2 regions of the Rhizobacter sp. LjRoot28 genome follow, and region 1 is predicted to be linked to the other one. Evidence: riboswitches for the same ligand, from Rfam matches in the RefSeq annotation. Region 1 holds a riboswitch; the other holds the start of a gene.
What was found. A riboswitch is a leader RNA that binds a small molecule or an ion and turns the genes downstream of it on or off. The one in region 1 is predicted to bind thiamine pyrophosphate.
Positions count from the first base shown of each region.

Region 1 (3,407 bases):
GTTATTTAGCAGGCGCGGCCGCGCTGGTTGCTTGCTCGATCGGGGCGATTTTTTGGCTTGTCCAACACGAAAGTCGACGCGTGGACAAGCGTCTTGATGATCTTCTGAACGAGCGATAACAGCGCGCTCACGGAATCTGCATTGCATAGGCGCGGACATCGAGCATTGGGACCGTGCCAAGTTCTTGCAATCTGGCTATCAGTTCGAACAGAAACTTGGTCGCGGCGCGGGTACCCGGCTGCAGGACATAGTCGTTGCCATTCCTCGAGAAAGTGCCCGCGTCGGCGATGCAGCCGAGGTCAAGCACGCCGTCGTCTGGACCATGCCCCAGGTGCCCGGCCAAGGTCTCGCCTAGAGGCGGCTTCCAAGCGCAGCTCAAGGTGAGCAGCCCGGCCAGGATGTGCCCTGGGTCCTTCGCCGGCCGCACCCCGTCTACGGTTGGGACCGGCATGCTAGTCCGGCGCAAGCAGCGAACACTGGCCGCCTTTTTCTGCGCATAGCCCACGGTTTCGCTGGAGGCGTCCTGTTTCGCCTCGAAGACTGCATAGACGCTTTCGGCAGGCACAAACAGCGCCTCCTTGAAACTGAAGACCAGAGGCGAGTACTGCCGATCATGCACCACCACATCGATCTGGTCGCTGAAAGCACCCTGGCTGTCGACGACGTGGGCCTTGCTGACAATGTAGCGGCTAGGCAGATACCGGCGGAGCAGTTCGATCCAAACCGTTTCGCTCGCATCCCCCTTGTCAGTCGGATGGTTCAGCGCCTGCCGGGCCGTCCGGAGTTCGGCCTCCACCTGCCCATGTAGGTGCTCCAGCAAGGTTGGCAACGTCGGGTTGCTCATTTGACGATCTCCGCCCACGTCTTCGCCTGCAGTGTGCGCTGGGCCGTCGACTTGATGGCCGCTTTCTCACCCGGGGTCAGATCGTCAGAGATCACGTTACTGCCGTTCGCTGGGTCGACGAAGCGGCTGGTTGCGAAGTCGCTCGCCAGGTATTGCAGTACGGCCCAGATGCGAGAGGACAAGCCGCTGCCGCTGGTGTTCTTCAACGCCTCGATCACGGCCAGCTCGAGGCAAAAGGACGGACAGTTCAAGCCGTTCTGGGTGCGCCACAGCTTGAGAATGCGTGACTCCATCAACCGGTTGTGGGACAGCACATGGTCAACGTGCGTGCGGACGTTCGTCTTTGTCCAGGTGTCAGCTTTGCGCCGGTACAGGCTGTGGTCAAGCGTTAGGAAGGTCTGCTGCTTGCCTGGCACAAGGTCGACGTCGGCGCCACCGATGCGTAGACCTATCGACACGTTCTGACGCCGTGGGTTGTGGCCTAGATTTTTCAACGCGTTGAAAAGCGACTCGTAGATGTCCTTGAGCGTTTCCCGAGTGTCGGGCGACAACGAAAGAAAAAGGTCGATGTCGGTGCCGCTCCTGTTCGCCGTGCCCTTGGCGAACGAACCGCTCGGGTTCACGCCCTGCAGGTACTGTCCGCCCCACTGCCGAAGCACGGGGATGAGCACGTCGCGTGCTCGCCAGACGGGAGAGGTGGCCGAGGTGTCCACGTTTTCCCTGGCCAAGATGCTGAAAAGATAATCATCTGCGGTCACCGAGCTCTCCCCATTCTTTTCAAAGCGGGCAAGCTGCCGCGCAGCACCGGCCAGGAAAAGGATTCCCGTCCCATGTTGACCTCGGCGCGTTAGCCGGACGCCCGCAACCTGTTTCAACACCGGTTAGTCGACTTCACCGATGGACACGTCGCCTCTTTTCCTCGGGCGAATCGTCCACTAATCCGCAATCGTAGTGGACGCATCGAAGAAGTTGGGCTCTTGCTTGCCACGGGCGTGGATGTGTCCATGTCTTCGCAAGCGCCGAATGTTCGGCTACGTCTACCAGTTTCGTCACCCGGGCAGGGCTGCGGATTATGAGCGATCGCACTCTGCGATAATCCGCCCTGCTGCGCTTGGCGCAGCTCCGCTGGGGGTGTTGGTCCGGTTCGCCGGTCCGACTGAGAGAGTCCCTTTGAACCTGATTGAGGTAATCCTCGCGCAGGGAAGCCATTGCCGAAGGGGCTCGTTCCGCCGATCCATCGCCCCGGTGCCGCGCTCCCTGCCGTCGATCGAGCAACACGATGGCACACGCACACGCTTCTTCCCCGTCTCCCCGTTTCACGCATCGCCGCCGGGCCATCGCGCTCGCATGCATGACCACCGCCACCACGCTCGCGCAGGCGCAAGCGCAGTCCGCCGCGCCGCCCACCACGCTGCAGCCGCTGGTCGTCAAGGCCCAGGCGCCGGTGCCTGTCACCGGACTCACCGGCTTCGGCGACGTGCCACTCGTGTCGGTGCCGATGCAGACCACCGTGATCGGCCGTGACCAACTGGAGGAATCGCAGGCGCGGCGGCTCGCCGACATCCTGGTGTACGAGGCCTCGGCCACCGATGCCTACAACTCGCCAGGCTATTGGGACTACATCTCGGTGCGCGGCTTCACGCTGGACCAGCGCCACAACTACCGTCGTGAGGGCCTGCCGATCTCGGCGGAGACGGTGATCTCGCTGCGCAACAAGGAGCGGGTGGAGATACTCAAGGGCACAAGCGGGATCCAGTCCGGCACGAGTTCGCCGGGCGGCATCATCAACTACATCGTCAAGCGCCCGACCACAACGCCCCTTCGCCAGGGCACCCTGAGCACGGGTGAGCGTGGCAATCTCGGCGCTGCCATCGACCTGAGTGACCGTGCAGGTCAAGACGGCGCATTCGGGTACCGCCTCAATTTCGCCTACGACAACCGCAAGCCCGATATCGATCATTACGACCACCTCGAAGCGAGCCTCGCCGCCCTGGCGGTCGACTGGCGTATCGCTCCCGATTCGCTCCTGGAGGCCGAAGTGGAGTGGTCACGACAAGTTGGCAAGAGCCTGCCGGGGCACAGCCTGACGGGCGACCGGCTGCCGTCGGTGCGGGGCCCCGACAACCTCAACAACCAGCCATGGAGCCTGCCCAACAGGTTCGACGGAGTCACAGGCACGCTGCGCTTTCGGCAAGGCTTCGGAAACCGGTGGAGCTGGTTGAGCGAACTGAGCAGCCAGCAACTGGAAACCGACGATCGGCTGGCCTACCCGTACGGCTTCAATTGCGGAGTGGATGGCGGCTTCTGCGACCGATACGGCCCGAACGGCGAGTACGACGTCTACGACTTTCGCAGCGAGAACGAGCGTCGACGCACCCACGTTGCCCAAACGGCCCTGCAGGGCAAGGTCGACGCTGCGGGTTTGCGTCACACGCTGAACGTGGGCGTTCAGTACAGCCGTCGACTCGTCGACGCCAACCCGGGTTCGAACAACTATGTGGGCACCGGCAACATCGACGGCAGCCTCGTCACGCCGGCCGACCCGACGGCCGGCGAGCCAGGC
Region 1 covers NZ_CAXUQC020000001.1:1,531,451-1,534,857, reverse strand. The annotation lists gene ACSQ2F_RS07265 (DUF6602 domain-containing protein) at 128-844, opposite strand; gene ACSQ2F_RS07260 (nucleotidyltransferase) at 841-1,719, opposite strand; TPP riboswitch at 1,962-2,064, shown strand; gene ACSQ2F_RS07255 (TonB-dependent siderophore receptor) at 2,196-3,407, shown strand, end outside.

Region 2 (3,407 bases), 3.3 Mb from region 1:
CGCTGCGTGGGTCATCGACCGGGTCCCTTCAGAGGTAGAGCTCGTTGCCACGGGCGCGGAACTCCTGCGCCTTGTCATCGAAGGCCTCCTTCAGCGCCATGATGGGCACCGTGGGACGCTCCGGCGCATTCAGCTTCGCGAAGGCCCGCACTTCCTGCGAGATCTTCATCGAGCAGAACTTCGGGCCGCACATCGAACAGAAGTGCGCGACCTTGGCGTTCTCCTTGGGCAGGGTCTCGTCGTGGTACGCCATCGCGGTGTCCGGATCGATGGCCAGGCGAAACTGATCCTCCCAGCGGAATTCGAAGCGCGCCTTCGAGATGGCGTTGTCCCACATCTGCGCACCCGCGAAGCCCTTGGCCAGGTCGGCGGCATGCGCGGCGATCTTGTAGGCGATCAGGCCCTGCTTCACGTCGTCACGGTTGGGCAGGCCGAGGTGCTCCTTCGGCGTCACGTAGCAGAGCATCGCCGTGCCGTACCAGCCGATGTTCGCCGCACCCATGGCAGACGACAGGTGGTCGTAGCCGGGCGAGATGTCGGTGATGAGGGGCCCGAGCGTGTAGAAGGGCGCCTCGTAGCAGGCGGCCAGCTGCTTGTCGACGTTCTCCTTGACCAGCTGCAGCGGCACGTGGCCGGGGCCCTCGATCATCACCTGCACGTCGTGCTGCCAGGCGATCTGCGTCAGTTCACCCAGCGTGTGCAACTCGGCGAACTGCGCCTCGTCGTTGGCGTCGGCGATGGAGCCGGGGCGCAGCCCGTCGCCCAGCGAGAAGCAGACGTCATAGGCCTTCATGATCTCGCAGATCTCGCCGAAGTGCTCGTAGAGGAAGCTCTCGCGGTGGTGCGCCAGGCACCACTTGGCCATGATGGAGCCGCCCCGGGAGACGATGCCGGTGAGGCGGTCCGCGGTGAGCGGCACATAGGCCAGCCGAACGCCGGCGTGGATGGTGAAGTAGTCGACGCCCTGCTCCGCCTGCTCGATCAGCGTGTCGCGAAAGAGCGGCCAGTCGAGGTCTTCCGCCCGGCCGTTGACCTTCTCGAGCGCCTGGTAGAGCGGCACGGTGCCGATGGGCACCGGCGAGTTGCGCAGGATCCACTCGCGCGTCTCGTGGATGTTGTCGCCGGTGGACAGGTCCATCACCGTGTCGGCGCCCCAGCGGATCGCCCAGACCAGCTTGTCGACCTCCTCCTCGATGCCCGACGTCACGGCGGAGTTGCCGATGTTGGCGTTGACCTTGACCAGGAAGTTGCGCCCGATCGCCATCGGCTCGCTCTCGGGGTGGTTGATGTTGCACGGGATGACGGCGCGCCCGCAGGCCACCTCGTCGCGCACGAACTCCGGCGTGATGTCGTGCACCAGGCGGGCACCGAAGGCATGGCCCCGCTGTGGCTTGCGCTCGGCCGCCAAGCGCTCGCGCAGCTGGGCGCGCACCAGGTTCTCCCGCACCGCCACGAATTCCATCTCGGGCGTGATGAGGCCGCGGCGCGCGTAGTGCATCTGCGAGACATTGGCTCCGGCGCGCGCCCGGCGCGGGCGGGGTGCGTCGGCCATGCGCAGCGACGCCAGCGCCGGATCGTCCAGGCGCGTGCGGCCGAAGGCGCTCGTCAGGCCGCCGAGCAACTCGGTGTCGCCCCGCTCCTCGATCCAGCTTCGGCGAAGCGCCGGCAGGCCGCGCGCGATGTCGATGGTCGCCGCCGGGTCGGTGTACGGGCCCGATGCGTCGTACACGCGCAGCGGCGGATTGGCTTCGCGACGCGTGCCTCCTGCGTCCTGCACCAGCGTGTCGCCCAAGGTGATCTCGCGAAAGGGCACGCGCACGTCCGGGCGCGAGCCGGGCACGTAGACCTTGGCCGAACCAGGGAAGGGCTGGCGCGTGATGCGGCGGGAGATGTCGTCGGTGTCGACGTGCGAAGGGGATTTGGCCATCGGTGACTCCAGTGGTGGGGTGCCTGCCTGGAGACCGGGCGCCAAGGAGCGCCGGGGGCCGAGTGCATTGTTTCCTACGCGGGGGTTATCCCAATCAGGTTCAACGGGTTTGGCGTGATGCGCCATCTCAGCCTCGGATCGAATCGACCCTCGGCACCCCGACAAGCGAGCGGATTCTAATCACATGGCCTGTGGCGCGACAACCCTTTGCGCAAGAGCGGCATCGGGCAACCCGCCTTGACATCCATCGAGGCGGGCAGATACTTAACCTTTCGATTCATCTTTGAAGGAGGCGCCCGATGATGACCGAACCCACCGCCGAACACCGCTGGCTGCAGCAATTCGTGGGCGAATGGACCGCCGAGTCCCGAATGACGAACCCACCCGGCGCCGACGGCGCCCCGGCCGAAGACTCGCGGGCGAAGGCCACCGAGACGGTGCGCGCCATCGGGCCGTTCTGGGTGCAGTTCGAAAGCCATGGTGACTTCCCCGGCTGCCCCGATGCCACGCTGCAGCTGACCCTCGGCTATGACGTGCGCAACAAGCGCTTCGTCGGCACATGGCTCGGCTCGATGATGAGCGAGCTGTGGGTCTACGACATCACCCGAGACGCGTCCGGCAATGTGCTCACGATGGCCGTCGAAGGTCCCTCGATGACGGGCGAGGGCACGACGAACTACCGCGACGTCATCGAGTGGAAAAGCCCCGACCATCGGCGGATGACGTCGTGGTCGGAGGGCGAGAACGGCGAATGGCATTGCTTCATGGAGTGCGACTACCGGCGCGTCCGCTGAGGCGGGACAGTCCAGCCGGGTGCGCAGGATCGGTCCGCGGGTTCACGTTCCTGCGAACCGACCCGCTCCTGCGAGGGGCTCAGGCCGCGGCACTCACTTCCTGACGCAGCGTCTGCGCGGCAGCCACCATCTGCTGCAGGGCTGCGCGGGTTTCGTCCCAGCCGCGGGTCTTGAGTCCGCAGTCGGGGTTGACCCACAGCCGATCGTCCGGAATCACCTCACGCGCCTTGCGCAGCAGCGCCAGCATCTCCTCGGCGCGAGGCACGCGCGGCGAGTGGATGTCATAGACGCCGGGGCCGATCTCGTTCGGGTAGGCGAAGTCGCCAAAACCGTTGAGCAGCTCCATGCGGGACCGTGAGGTCTCGATGGTGATCACGTCGGCATCCATCGCGGCGATGGCCGGCAGGATGTCGTTGAACTCCGAGTAGCACATGTGCGTGTGCACCTGGGTGTCGTCGCGAACGCCACTTGCACACACGCGGAACGCCCGCGCCGCCCAGTCCAGGTAGGCCGGCCAGTCGGCGCGTCGAAGGGGCAGTCCCTCGCGGAACGCGGGCTCGTCGATCTGGATCACCGCGATGCCGGCAGCCTCCAGGTCGACGACCTCGTCGCGCAACGCCAGGGCCAGCTGCAAGGCCACCGCCTCACGCGACAGGTCGTCGCGCACGAAGGACCATTGCAGCATC
Region 2 covers NZ_CAXUQC020000001.1:4,877,253-4,880,659, reverse strand. The annotation lists gene thiO (glycine oxidase ThiO) at 1-15, opposite strand, end outside; gene thiC (phosphomethylpyrimidine synthase ThiC) at 29-1,927, opposite strand; TPP riboswitch at 1,982-2,098, opposite strand; gene ACSQ2F_RS22320 (DUF1579 domain-containing protein) at 2,227-2,721, shown strand; gene metE (5-methyltetrahydropteroyltriglutamate--homocysteine S-methyltransferase) at 2,801-3,407, opposite strand, start outside.
Region 2: it holds a riboswitch for thiamine pyrophosphate, as region 1 does, so the genes downstream of both, thiC (phosphomethylpyrimidine synthase ThiC) here and ACSQ2F_RS07255 (TonB-dependent siderophore receptor) in region 1, are expected to answer to the same signal.